DNA from 3 places in the Caballeronia sp. LjRoot31 genome. Region 3 is predicted to be linked to each of the others. Evidence: predicted binding sites of a transcription regulator. Region 3 holds the regulator's gene; each other region holds the start of a gene.
The links. The regulator FliA, encoded in region 3, starts transcription of late flagellar genes. The targets are predictions, from matches to a motif close to CTAAAGTTTNNNNNNNNNNNGCCGNTA.
Positions count from the first base shown of each region.

Region 1: ACSQ8V_RS13580 (DUF4088 family protein) is a predicted target of FliA. The motif match lies at 1,739-1,765, and genes of this name have one in related genera.
Region 2: ACSQ8V_RS00865 (flagellin) is a predicted target of FliA. The motif match lies at 2,725-2,751, and genes of this name have one in related genera.

Region 1 covers NZ_CAXURX020000001.1:3,048,395-3,053,108, forward strand. The annotation lists gene ACSQ8V_RS13570 (aldose epimerase family protein) at 1-878, shown strand, start outside; gene ACSQ8V_RS13575 (CreA family protein) at 1,215-1,688, shown strand; gene ACSQ8V_RS13580 (DUF4088 family protein) at 1,858-2,622, shown strand; gene ACSQ8V_RS13585 (ATP-dependent helicase) at 2,635-4,713, opposite strand.
Region 2 covers NZ_CAXURX020000001.1:196,983-201,696, reverse strand. The annotation lists gene ACSQ8V_RS00885 (hypothetical protein) at 1-329, shown strand, start outside; gene ACSQ8V_RS00880 (hypothetical protein) at 492-851, shown strand; gene rpsU (30S ribosomal protein S21) at 1,090-1,302, opposite strand; gene ACSQ8V_RS00870 (aldo/keto reductase) at 1,655-2,602, opposite strand; gene ACSQ8V_RS00865 (flagellin) at 2,851-4,350, shown strand; gene fliD (flagellar filament capping protein FliD) at 4,490-4,714, shown strand, end outside.
Region 3 covers NZ_CAXURX020000001.1:4,009,596-4,014,309, reverse strand. The annotation lists gene ACSQ8V_RS17975 (diguanylate cyclase) at 1-794, shown strand, start outside; gene ACSQ8V_RS17970 (RNA polymerase sigma factor FliA) at 826-1,557, opposite strand; gene ACSQ8V_RS17965 (MinD/ParA family protein) at 1,588-2,520, opposite strand; gene flhF (flagellar biosynthesis protein FlhF) at 2,513-4,222, opposite strand; gene ACSQ8V_RS17955 (hypothetical protein) at 4,331-4,579, opposite strand.

The sequences.
Region 1 (4,714 bases), 960 kb from region 3:
CTGAGTACACAACCGGTCCTGCCTACATGGGCGCGATCGTCGGACGCTGGGCGAACCGCATCGCGGACGCTCGCTTTTCACTCGACGGCGTGGAGTACCAGCTCGACGCCAATCAGCCGCCGAACTCACTGCACGGCGGCTTCCAGGGCTTCAGCCACAAACTCTGGCAAGCCCGGCACACCGAGGACGCATTGGTCCTCACGCTGGAATCGCCCGCTGGCGACAGCGGTTTCCCCGGCACGCTCACCGTCCAGGTGACCTACACGTTCACCGACGCGGGCGAATTGACGATCACCTACGATGCCTTCACGGACGCACCCACGCCGCTCAATCTCACGAACCACGCGTACTTCAACTTGTCGGGCGTGGACTTGACGACTATCGACGACCACGAGATCGAACTCGCCGCCGATCAGTTTTTCGCCATCGATAAACATACGATTCCGACCCATCTGGAAGACGTCGCCAATACCCCGTTCGACTTCCGCACGGCCGCGCTTCTCGGACCGCGTCTCGATACGCGCGACAACGAGCAAGTCACGCTGGCGGGTGGCGGTATCGATCATTGTTATGTGTTGCGCACCGCAGCGCCGGTCACCGAACTGCCGGAATTGCGGCGTGTCGCGGCCGTCTATCATCCGGGCAGCGGACGCGAGCTGATTGTCTCCACCACCGAACGCGGCTTGGTGTTCTACACCAGCAACAGTCTTGAAGGCGTGCCGGGCAAGCGCGGCGTGACCTATCAGAAACACGGCGCGCTCTGCCTGGAAGCGGGCGGATTTCCAAACCAGATCAATATGGACGACGCGGAAGACGTCGTGTTGCGCCCCAACGAGCGATACAGGCAAATCACGCGCTACGCCCTGCGCGTGAGGTAAAAACGAGGCGAAAAAAACGTGCCGCCCGCCATGCCGTCGATAGGAACCCGCCTACAGTCGAATAGGACGCTCGCGGGTATCGGCGGACCGGCCTCTCATCGATACTGGATTCATCGAATCAGAGATCGACTGGAGGAAGACAATGCCTTATCTACTGGGTTGGCTGCTTGGCGTGCCGGTGATCGTGTTGGTGATCCTGTATCTGATCTTTCACTGACCGCCGCATTGCGCACACTATTGAACGCGAACGCGCGGAATGCGGTTTCACGTGGACTGAACGAAGGCGTCGTTACAATACGACGCCTTTTTTAATTCCTCATTCCCCGAAGGATTCCGATGAAACGCGCTCTCCCCGTACTTGCGTCGCTTGCGGCGCTGCTTGCCGTTCCCGGTCTTCACGCCGAGGAAATCGCCAGCGTCAACACGAATTTCCGGTTTACCGGCTCGGATCGCGTCTCGGTCGAAGCCTACGACGACCCGGCAGTCGCGGGCGTCACGTGTTACGTCTCCCGCGCGCGCACGGGCGGGGTTAAAGGAACGCTTGGAATAGCCGAAGACCCGTCTGAAGCATCGATAGCCTGCCGCCAGGTCGCGCCGATCAGGATCGATGCGCCACTCAAGCAGAAATCCGATGTATTCTCGGAACGTATGTCGTTCATTTTCAAGACGTTGCACGTGGTGCGTATTGTCGATGCCAAGCGTAATACGCTGGTTTATCTGACATACAGCGACCGGATTACGACCGGGAGCGCGAAGAACAGCGTGACAGCGGTACCCATGCCCGCCGGTACGACAATTCCCGTCAAATAAGACGGGAGCACCGCTTGGCCGGTCTTTGACCTGACAGTTGAAAGCTGGCCTAAAGTTTTTCCCTCCCCGCGCCGATATAAAGACGAACGGCCGTCGCCCTCATGGCGACGCCGACTGTCTTCCCGCGCCGGCTCAACCCGGCCAACGGGATCGGGAACCGGGAAACATCATGGGTCAGATCACCCTTTCATTTAAAGACGAAACGATCGCGGCGCTACGCCGCGACTTCGAGACGTTGATTCGTCTGTCGCTCAAGTTCGACCCGCAATTCGTCACGCCTACGTTCGAGGATTTCCTGCGGGCAAAACTGCTCGACAACCCCACGCCGCTTACCGAACTGGCCGTCCAGCGAATGCTGCAGAACGGTCAGTACGCATGGGCGAAACGTGCGCTCGACAAGGAATTCCCGGACGTCGTCGAAATGATGATGCGTCAAGCCGCTGAACACGGTTTCGGCTTCGCGGTGCGCTCGGACTGGAAACCGGACGATCTGGTGAAGGCGTCACGCGCGTGGGCCACGGCTATCGTGACCGAAGCGAACGGCGACCCGGCACAGATCGACACGCTCGCGTCCCAGATCAAAGCGGCAGCATCGGACATTCAGGAGCTGGAGATGAAAATGCAGACGCCCGCATGGCGTCTCGCCGATTCACTGCGTCAACGCGTGTACGAAACCAAGATTGCGACCGAACACAGTGTGGGATCGACGTCGCGCGAGAAGCTCGGTGAACTGCGCTGCCTGCTGCGCCTCGGCATGTTTCATGGCTCGATTTCAAAGCAGGAAGCGCAGCAAGTGCTCGAGCAGTTACGCATGATCAAGCCGGAGATTTTTATTGAAGAGCCGTACGACGGTTTCACCCGCTTCGGCAACTGGCTGCGTACGATCTTTACGCCCGAGCGCAAAATGCCGAAGCCTTCGCGCGCGGAACGTTGAGTTTGAGCCGCTTCATTCCCACATCTTCTTGAGCCGCGCGGCGATATCGACTTTCGCCTTCGCCGCAGCGGCTAGCCCCGCCGCCGTCGGCGCGCTGGGCTCAGGAACCGGCGGCCACGCGCACGCTTCGAACTGCGGCATCAGATGCGCGGGAATGAAACGCGTACGCGCCGCCCAGATATGCCGGTCACCCATATGCGTCTGGTTGTGCACGTAGAAACGCTGCGGTGTGACAATGTGCAAGTCCTCTTTCGCACGCGTCATGGCGACGTATAACAGCCGCCTTTCTTCATCGATTTCCTCGTCGCTGCCCGTGCCCATATCGGATGGAATGCAGCCATCCACACCATTGAGCACGAACACGTTCTTCCACTCCTGGCCCTTGGCCGAATGGATGGTCGAGAGAATCAGATAATCCTCGTCGATGAGCGGCACACCCGATTCGTCGCTGGTGGCATCGGGCGGATCGAGCGTCAGTTCGGTGAGAAAACGCTCGCGCGTGGGATAAGTGGACGCGATGCTTTCCATCTGCAACACGTCGCCATGACGAATTGACGCGTCTTCGTGATTGCGCTCCAGATGCGGTTCGTACCAGCGCCGGATCATCTCGAATTCAGCGGGCCAGCCGCTTTCGCGCGCGCACACCTTCGACATCATCGCGACGAGCACCGGCCAGTCCTCGCTCGCGCGCAACGGCGCGGCGAATGCGGCCAACGCGGCCGGCGTCTCGCCGCGCTCCGCCACCTGATCGAGTGCACGGCCGGCGATGGCAGGCCCAACCCCCGGCAGCAACTGCAGCACGCGAAACCCGGCCACGCGGTCCCGCGGGTTCTCGCCCCAGCGCAATACCGCCAGCACGTCCTTGACGTGAACGGAGTCGAGGAATTTCAGGCCGCCGAACTTCACGAACGGAATGTTGCGCCGCGTGAGTTCGATTTCGAGCGCGGCGCTATGATGCGCGGCGCGAAACAGCACCGCTTGCTGCTTGAGCGTCATACCGCCTTCACGCGCCTCCAGCACCTGCTCGACGACATAACGCGCCTGATCGGCTTCATCGGCCACCGAGACAAGGCGCGGCCGTTGCGCCGATGCCTTGTCGGTCCACAAGTTCTTCGTATAACGTTCGGCGGCGAGACCGATCACCGCATTCGATGCCGCGAGAATGGGCTGTGTCGAACGGTAATTACGCTCCAGCGTCACGCATTTCGCGGGCGGATTGAAGTGATTCGGGAAGTCGAGGATATTACGCACCGTCGCGCCGCGAAACGAATAGATGGACTGGGCGTCGTCGCCGACGACCGTCAGGCCGCGGCCGTCGGGTTTCATCGAAAGCAGGATGGACGCCTGTAGCTTGTTCGTGTCCTGGTATTCATCGACGAGCACGTGGTCGAAACGACTCGACAGATCCGCGGCAATGGACGGCTCGGCGGCAAGATGCGACCAGTACAACAACAAGTCGTCGTAGTCGAGCACGCTTTGCTGCTGCTTCGCGTTGACGTACGCGGCGAACAACCGGCGCAGGTCGTCTTCCCATTCGCGACACCACGGGAACGCCTGGTCGAGCACGGCGGCAAGCGACACGCCGGTGTTGACCACGCGCGAGTAGATGGCGAAGCACGTGGATTTGGCCGGAAAGCGCTTTTCTTTCGCCGATAACCCGAGTTCATGCCGCACGAGGTTCATGAGATCGGCGGAATCCTCGCGGTCGTTGATGGTGAACGACGGCGATAACCCCACGAGATCCGCGTAATCGCGTAACAAACGCGCGCCCACGCTATGGAAGGTGCCCGACCAGGTGAGGCCTTGCGCGATCACGCTGCGGTTACCCAGAGCGTTCACGGCGATACGCGTCACGCGCCGGGTCATCTCGCTGGCTGCGCGCCGCGAAAACGTCAGCAGGAGGATCCTGTGCGGGTCCGCGCCCTTCACCAGCAAATGTGCCACGCGATGCGCCAGCGTATTCGTCTTGCCCGATCCCGCCCCGGCGATCACCAGCAGCGCGCCGGCCGGGTCGCCCGCGTTCGACGCCTGCGTGCCGTACTCGACCGCCTCGCGCTGCGCGTCATTCAGTTTGGTCAGATACGACGCGATG
Region 2 (4,714 bases), 3.8 Mb from region 3:
GCGGTGCATATCGCGGTTATTGCGGCGGTTGTCCCGTCGGCAGCTTCATCAAGGCCCGCGATTACATGACTGCCATGGAAGGCGTGCCCATTCGCTACGTCGGCAAGGGGCCGGAAACCGTGCCGGCATACATGGATGTCGGTGTGACTGCGCTGAAGCGTGCGCTCTTACGCTCGAATATCAACGTCTACGACCCGACGACCGTCGAGCTGCTCAGTTGCCTGCAAAACGTACACGACGTGTTCGGCAAGTGGGAATGGCGTGAACGATTTGCGTCCATTGCGCGGCAGTTCAACTTGTCGGCGGATCGACTTAAGTCGGCAGCCTGAGCGCGAAATTGGACAGGGTTTTGCGGGGCTCCGCGAGGCGGTCATGCTGCCGAAACGATTCCCCTCGCACTGACCCACGAACGAACCGCGCCCGCGCCGATATCGAACGAATAAATAGGCGCGCGGGCGAGCAACGAAACAGTCAAAGCAACGAGCAATGCAATGTTAACGGCGAGAGACATCTACGAGCGCGTGAGCAACCATCTGCTTACGCAACGGGCTGTATCAGAAGACGAAAATGGTTCGTGCCGGCTACGCAGCGGCAATGGCCGCAAGTGCGCGATCGGCTCGCTGATCGCCGACGAGTTGTATCAACCGGAGATCGAAGGCGTTGGGATCTCGTACTACCGGCATGCGAAGGACGGCTCATTGTTGCGCGCGCTGTATGCGTCGGAGGTCAATGCCTACGATCCGGACATCGTCGAGTTGCTGATTGAACTGGAGGAAGTCCACGACGATTTCAACGTGGACGAATGGCCCCAGCTCCTGGCGCGCGTGGGCGAACGGCACGCGTTTGTCTAGGCGCGAATAAACGCCCGCCGGCTTAGGCGAAGGCCTGCCAAGCCGGAGCAAATGCGAAAACGAGGAAGATCCGCTCAAGGCGTAGAAGACAGAAGTCCCACCACGGCGAGCCGAAGTAAACCCAGGACTTAAAACCAGCAAATCAAATCAGACAAGCAAAACGGCGATGCAACCCTTGCGGGCGGCATCGCCGTTTTGCCTGGTGCAGCCGGTCAATCAGGCTGCGACCTGCCAAGACTTAGTGAAGCTTCTTGGGCAGCATCTGGCTGCGCAGACGCTTACGCAGACGGCTGACTGCTGCCGCCTTCTTGCGCTTGCGTGCCGTCGTCGGCTTTTCGTACGACTGACGTTCGCGAAGTTCGGCGATCAGGCCGTTCTTTTCGATGGTTCGGCGAAAGCGACGGATCGCAACGTCGAACGGCTCGTTTTCTTTCAAAACAATAGTGGTCATGGATGTCCTAAATCGCTGATACGTTTTTCTGACTGCGCGGCGAAGCGTCAACCTAAGGCAACGCCGCGCGCCGGCACTCCGATCGTCCACCCAAACAACGGCGGACACGAGCAAAGCGGCCACGGAGGCCGGAAAAGAGAGAGGTGGGATTTCACCGCCGATCACGGCATGCGCAGTCTGTCGAAAACGGAACAGCGCACTTCGGGCCGCCCGGCGTCGCTTAAAAATAGCTGCGCCATCGGGCAAAAATCTCGATTCGGGCGAGATGTTATCAGATCGTCGCCCGGTCGCCAACCCCGCAACACCCATTTGCGGGTTGCAAGCCCATGATCGCGCATGCTTTTTGCCGGCTTCAGTCCGGATTGCTGGCTTCGTCGAGGAGTGCGACGTCTTCGGGCGCCAAAGTAATGCGGGTCGCGTGGGCAAGGGTCTCGAGTTGCTTGACCGATGTCGCGCTCGCGATCGGCGCCGTTACGCCCGGCCGCGCGATCAGCCACGCCAGCGCGATTGCCGCCGGCTCCGTGTCATGGCGATCCGACACTTTAACCAGCGCATTAACAATCCTCAAGCCCCGGTCGTTCAGATAACCCGACACTTTAGCGCCACGCGCACTGTTTTCGGTATCGGCTTTGGATCGATATTTTCCGCTCAGGAAACCGCTCGCCAAGCTGTAATACGTCACAACCGATATCTTGTGCGCCTTGATAACCGGTTCCAGGTCATTCTCGTAGCCGGCGCGATCATAAAGATTGTATTCAGGCTGAAGCACCTGATAACTCGCAATACCCTCTTTCGCCGATATCTTCAGCGCCTCTTCCAGCCTTTCGCCGGTGTAATTCGACGCACCGATCACGCGCACTTTTCCCGCCGTAATCAGCTTTTGATATGCGCCGAGCGTGTCCAGGAGCGGCGTTTTATCGTCGTCTCGATGGGAAAAGTAGACGTCGATGTAATCCGTCTTCAGGCGTTTCAGCGAATCGTTGACGGCAGCCTCGATATTCGCCGCAGAGAGCCCCGTCCGCGTGCTCAGCATACCGACCTTGGTTGCCAGCACGACCTTGTCGCGCTTGCCGCTTTCCTTGAGCCACTTGCCGATGATCGTCTCCGACTCACCGCCCTGGTGGCCGTCGACCCAGGCGGAATAGACGTCGGCGGTATCGATGAAATTAAGACCGTGGTCGACGAAGGCGTCGAGGATGGAGAACGATGTCCGTTCGTCGGCGGTCCAGCCGAATACATTTCCGCCGAAAACAAGCGGCGCGACTTTGAGTTCCGACTTACCGATAGTGCGGTGCTGCATGGTTGCTCCCGGGTTGTTGTAGGCAAACACGAAATAACTGATCGAAAAAGAATACCCGCGAATCCTTTTACTCGCAGGCTGCGCACCGACTGCTATTCCCCCTACAAATCCTTACCTAAGTCCTCAAGTTTTTTTTTCACGCGCCGCTAACCCATGTAGGCGGCCGGCTACATCACTCGGAACCGCCATGCAACAGGACCGTGCAGTAGCCAAAAACAGCCCTTTTAGTTCTTTCAGGAGAAATCCAAATGCTTAGCATCAATAGCAATCTTAACTCGCTGGTCGCTCAGCAAAACTTGAACACGTCGCAAAGCGCACTGTCGCAAGCTATTACGCGTCTGTCGTCGGGCAAGCGCATCAACAGCGCGGCAGACGATGCAGCAGGTCTGGCGATCTCGAACCGCATGCAAACGCAGATCAACGGCCTGAATCAAGGCGTGTCGAACGCGAACGACGGCGTTTCGATGATCCAAACGGCATCGAGCGGTCTGGCGCAGATCACGTCGAGCTTGCAAACCATTCGTACGTTGGCGGTGCAGGCATCGAGCGGCTCGCTGTCGGCAAGCGACCAGGCGGCACTGCAACAGGAAGTGGCGCAGCAGATCGCTGAAGTAAGCCGCGTGGCTTCGCAAACGAACTACAACGGCAAGAACGTGCTGGACGGCTCTGCGGGTAATGTCAGCTTCCAGATCGGCGCGAACGTCGGTCAAACGATCAGCCTGAATCTGAGCAATGGCGTGTCCGCAGCGCAACTCGGTACGGGACTTCCGGCATCAGGCGCAACGCTGGGCTCGCTCTCCGGTCTGTCTCTGGATAGCACTGGCGCCGCAGCTGCCGCAGGGGCGACGCCGGCGATCACGACGATTAACGTTCTCGCAGACGGTAAGGGCGGCTTCACGTTCACCGACCAGAACAACCAGACACTGTCTGGCTCAGTTTCCACCGCTCTGTTCGGTGCGCTCAGTGGCACCACCGGTACCGGCACGGCGTTGACCCTGGTCCCGCAAGGTGCCCTTTCGGGTGCCGCAACGCAGGCTGCCTCACTGGCCACTGCGGGCACGGCGCTGACGGCGTTGAACGCAGCGAACGCTGCGAAAAGCACGGCCGCTCCGGGCGCTGCTGGTCTTACGCTTGGAACAATTAGTGGGCTGAGTTTAGACGCGAACGGCGCAGCAATCACGACCGGTGCGTCTATCACAGCGATTACCGTCAAGACCGATGGGACCGGCAATTTCACGTTCACCGACCAGAACGGGGCCGCACTTGGCGCGCCTGCCGTGGCAGCTCTGTTCACCCAAACTGGCGCAACAGCGACGGTTGGCGGCATTTTGGGGTTCACCGGTGCGTTGTCGAGTGTCGCGGGCTTCTCCGGCGGTGCGAACCCGAGCGCCGCAGTGGCAGGTATCTCGGCGGTGAATTCTAACAATGCACCCCCGACGGTTGCCAACATCAACGTCAGCACGACGAACGGCGCGAACGCTGCAATGGAATCGATCGACAACGCGCTCGCAACGGTCAACAACATCCAGGCAACCCTGGGTGCGGCTCAAAACCGTTTCACGTCGCTGTCCGCGGCGCAGCAATCGCAGTCGACCGACTTGTCCGGTGCTCAGTCGCAAATCACGGACGCCGACTTCGCACAGGAAACGGCTAACCTGAGCAAGGCTCAAGTGCTGCAACAAGCCGGTATCTCGGTGCTGGCACAAGCTAACTCGTTGCCGCAGCAAGTTCTGAAGCTTCTCCAGTAATAGCCTTAAGTAGTAACGGCAGGCGCGTCGCAAGACGCGTCTGCCCAATCCGTTTTCCGGGGAGGCCTGCCTCCCCTACACGTTTTACAAACGTTTATCATTCAGGCTCGAAAGCAAAACCGACGTACGGAGCATCTCAATGTCGACGATTCCCAGCGCCTCCGGCTCGGCCGGCTCGGCCGCGGCCACAGCAGCCGCCACCGCCGCGGCGTCCGCCGCAGCCGAAGCGGCCGCCGCGCAATCCATCATCAGCGGTTCCACGGGCAATTCGTCGCTGGATGTCTCGTCGCTGGTCACGAGCCTCGTCAATGCAAAGGTGGCAGGCCAAACCGGCACGCTCTCCGCACAACAGACGAACGACAAC
Region 3 (4,714 bases):
TCGGCGCAGGCGGGGCGCTAACATTGCCCATGCTGTGGGCCGTCTTTCTCTTCCTGATCGGTGCGGGCGGGCGCTACGGCAAGCGCGCGCTGGCGTTGTCGTGTGGAACGGCGCTGGTGGGAATCGTCGCGTTGTCCGTCTTGCAGCCCTGGTGGATGATCAACCGGTCCGCGGCGCTGGGGATTGGCCTGAGCGCGCTCGGGGCGTCGGTCTATCTCGCGGTGCTGATCGGCCGCCTCGGCAGCGCGAACCGCGACCTCGCGCTCAAGGCCGGCACCGATCCGCTCACGGGGTTGAGCAACCGCTACATGCTGGAGCAGACTATCGGCCGGGCGGTGATGGCGATATCGACGGGACAGGAAGGCGCGACCGGGCTGCTGCTGATCGATCTCGACGGCTTCAAGGAAGTCAACGATACCTACGGCCACGAAGTCGGCGACGTCGTGCTGCAAACTTTCTCGGCGCTGCTGGCAAGAAGGGTAAGAGCCACCGACACAGTCGCGCGTCTCGGCGGCGATGAATTCGTCGTACTGGCGCGGCATGTGACCGGCAACCATGCCGTGCAAACGGTGGCAAACGGCGTACACGCGGTGCTGGCGGAAATGACGTCGGTGCAGGACCGAGTGGTGAATCTATCGGCGAGTATTGGTGCTTGCGTGATTTCGCCGGACCTGAGCACCGGCTACAGGGAGATTGCCGTGCTGATGCGCGCCGCTGATCGCGCGATGTATCGCGCCAAGGCGCTCGGCAAAGGTCAGACGGTGTTCGCCGAAAGCGCGGATTTCGAAACCTGATCTGCGTTCACCGGCCTTCAGCGGCTGGACGTCAAGCCTCCACGCCCGACCACGCCTGTTCCCGCAACTTCGCCCGCAGACGCGCGACGGCCTGACTGTGCAACTGGCACACACGCGATTCGCTGACTTCCATCACGGCGCCAATCTCGCGCAGATTCAACCCCTTCTCGTAATACAGGCTCATCAGCAGCTTTTCGCGTTCGGGCAATTTATCGATGGCCTCAACGAGCGCCGAGCGCAAGCTGCCGTCGAGCAGCGCGGAGAGCGGGTCGGCTTTATCGACGCAATAACGGTCGAGAAACGGCTCGTCATCGGAAGAACGATCGAAGTCTTCGTAATAGATCAACTGGCTGCCATGCAGATCCTGCAGCATGGACTGGTATTCGACGAGCGGCATGTTCAGGTGCTCAGCCACTTCCTGTTCGCTCGCCGACCGGCCGAGATGCTGCTCGACCTTGTGCACCGCCGATTCCACCTCGCGCGAGGTCTTGCGCATGCTGCGCGGCAGCCAGTCGTTGGCACGCAGTTCGTCGAGCATCGCGCCGCGAATGCGCTGGCTGGCGTAGGTCTCGAACTGCGCGCCCTGATCTTCTTTATAGCGGCTCGCGGCATCCAGCAAGCCGATCATGCCGGCCTGGATCAGGTCGTCCAGATCGACGCTGGCCGGCATTTTCGCCACGAGCTGCAGGCCGAGCCGGCGCACCAGCGGTGCGTAGCGGGTCAGGACCTCGGCCTGTGACAGTTTTCCCTGGGCGTTATACATCGCGTTCACCTTGTTCCTTCTCCTGCGGCATCACACGGACGCGGGGCTGCTCATCGCAAGCTGCATCAATGGCGTTTCGGTGCGGCGTGCCGCGCCGGAGTTGATCGAGTACTCCAACCCAGGCTGCGTTTCCGCAAACAAGGTCTGCACGGGCCATTCAAACTGCGACGCTTGTGGCATCGGCCAGTACTGCAATTCAGCGGCAATCTGCCGATAATCCCGGGCGGCGGCCGTCGCCGGAAAAGCTTCCACCGCGCAGCGCGACAGCTCGTGCGCTCGCGTCACGCGCGGATCTTCGGCCACGTAACCCGCCGGCATGAGTTGCACCGAGAGATAGCGGCTGGCGACGTCCGCGAGGTTATCGAAGGCGATTTGTGCGTCGGCGCCGTTCTTCACGTGATTCACGACGACCCGGAACCGTCCGATGGCATGCGCGTAGTGCAGACGCTTGATGCAGGCATACGCCTCGGTGATCGCGACCGGCGCCACGCGGGTCACGATCACGAAGTCGTGCGCTTGCACGGCCAGGCTTGATAGCGCGCCGCTGCGATCGAGCTGGGTATCGATCAGGACGATATCGGCGGGTCCGTCGAGCAACACCCGGCAATGCGCGGCGTCCTGGCTGATGCGTTCGTCGCGAGGCGCGGCGATCACCGAAAAGCCAAACGGCGTGCGCGTGACGGCGTCCTGCAAAAAACGCTTGCCGGACAAGACCGCGCCCAGTGCGCCGTTGGGCGGCACCTTCGCCAACTGGCTCACCGACAACGCGTTCTGGCGCTCATCGATCACCAGCACATCCTTGCCTTGCGCGGCGAGGGCGGAAGCCAGGTTGACGACCGTCGAGGTATTGCCGGTGCCCCCCAATCCACCTGCCGGGGCGCCGCACACCGCCACGACCCGGGAGCCGTTGCGTGTCAGCAGACGGCGCAAGCCTTCGGCCTGATCGGACGCGAACTTATCCAAAGTGAACCTCATGCAGTTCAGTGGAAGCGCGCGCGGAGAGCGCGGACAGGAGCGCCGGCACGTCGTCGTCTTGCGGCACGAACGGCGAGCCATCGCGCGGGATGCAGAAGGCGCTCTTGATCAGGAAGCGCTTGGTCGCGACGTACAGGTTTTCCGGCACCTTCTGACCCGTCGATACGTAATGCACGGGCAGCTTGTAGCGGATCACGGTGTCGAGCACGCCACCCAAATTCGTGGCTTCATCGAGCTTGGTCAGGATGCAGCCCGCGAGCGGCGGCTGGTCCGGCGTGCTCTGGTAGGCCTGCACGACTTCGTTCAAGGTATCGCCGTGGCTGGTGGCGTTCAGCAGCAGCAGGCGTTGCACCGGATGGCCGGCACCGCACAACATCGAGATGTGATCGGCGACAGTGCGGTCACGCTGGCTCATGCCGATCGTATCGATCAGTACGATGTGCTTGTTGCGCAGTTCGGAGAGCGCGAGTTGCAGGTCGCTTGCGTCTTTCACCGCATGCACCGACACCCCGAGGATCTTGCCGAAAATACGCAGTTGTTCGTGTGCGCCGATCCGGTAGCTGTCCGTGGTGAGCAGCGCGACCTTGCTGGCGCCGAAGCGCATCACGCAGCGCGCGGCGAGCTTGGCGGTGGTGGTGGTCTTGCCCACTCCCGTCGGGCCCATCAGCGCGAAGACGCCGCCGCGGTTCATCATGGATTCTTCGCTGTCCATGACGGGCAGGTTGTTTTCGAGCACTTGCTGAACCCATTGCATCGACGCTTCGGCTTGTTCAATCTCCGGCATGTTGTCGATCATCAAGCGCACCAGTTGCGCGGAGAAACCGGCGGCGAACAGGCGCTTGGTCAGCTCGGCGTGATTCGGGCTGCGGCGCTGGCGATCGCCCCACAGCAAGCCGGCGAAGTGCTCTTCCATCATGCCGCGCATTGACGAAAGTTCATGCATGACGGTGTCGTTCACGACTTGCTCCATGCGGGTGCGGATGGCTTCGGTAACAGCGGCCGCCGCCGATGCCGGCAAGCCCGCAAATGCGCCTTCCTGCATCGAACTGGCGGCCTGGGCCGAGGACGTGTGCACTTGCGGCTGGATCTGGGCGTGTATTTGCGCGGTTTTTTGTTCCGCGCGGCGAGCGGCGAGGTACGCCGCTTCGCGTGTCCATCCGGGGGCTTGCGCGGATTCCTGCGACGTGACGGAAACAGGACTGCCTAATCCCTTCGCAATTGCCGCCGATGCGCTCAGCGCGCGTTGCGGCGCACTTTCAGCGGCCGACTGCGCCACCCGGCGTGCATGCTCGATCAACCAGGGATTCGATTCGGCCATCGTGAACGACGTGTCATCTGCTTGCGCTTCAGGCTCCATGTCATCCAGCGGTTCGGGATTGGCGCCGAACACCGACGAAAAGACATCGCCGCTGGCGTACGGGTTCGAACCCCCGTTCGAATTCGAGTGGGACTGCGAATGTGACTGCGCGTGTGATTGGTTTCCGGCCAACGTCTTCAGCTTCATTTCGCGATGCTCGGCGGCAGCTTTCGGGGAGATCTGCGCGAGGTCGCCGTCCGCAACCGCAACGATCTCAACGCTGCCGTCTTCGGTCACCCGGTTCGACAACACGATCGCATCGGGGCCCAGTGCCTCACGGACGACCCGGAACGCGTCGCGACTCGTGGCACCGATGAATTTGCGGATGTTCATTTACCCCCCGATGAGCTCGCGCTCACGTTGATCTGTTGCGATTGACCGGTTGCGTCACGTTTTGAGCGCCTTACTCTGGTCCCATGCACGGTGGCTGCCATGAATGAATTATTGCAAGGGCGGCTGGCGGGCCATCGGCTGATAAGAGCCGGGAAAGCGGGGTAATTCGGGAGATCGATGACGGGGGCGGCGCACGGGCCGCATCGGGGAAATGCGTGCCGGATCAAACATCAGACAATTGCCCTGATATTTGCAAAAGCGGCGACGAAAACCTTCATTAATTGTTTTATTACCCGCCATGTTATTCCACAGCGGGGTCGAGACGATTATTTCATCTTTCGCCTTATTATTGCGCAACACCGCGCCGGGCAGTTCGTGATAATGATTTTATTAAGTTTTTGAAACGACTTTAATCAAGCCTGAAAATCGATGAACAATAGTTAAGTCGGTGAAATATCTATCGTGCGTCAGGGCGAACCTACCTATAATAAA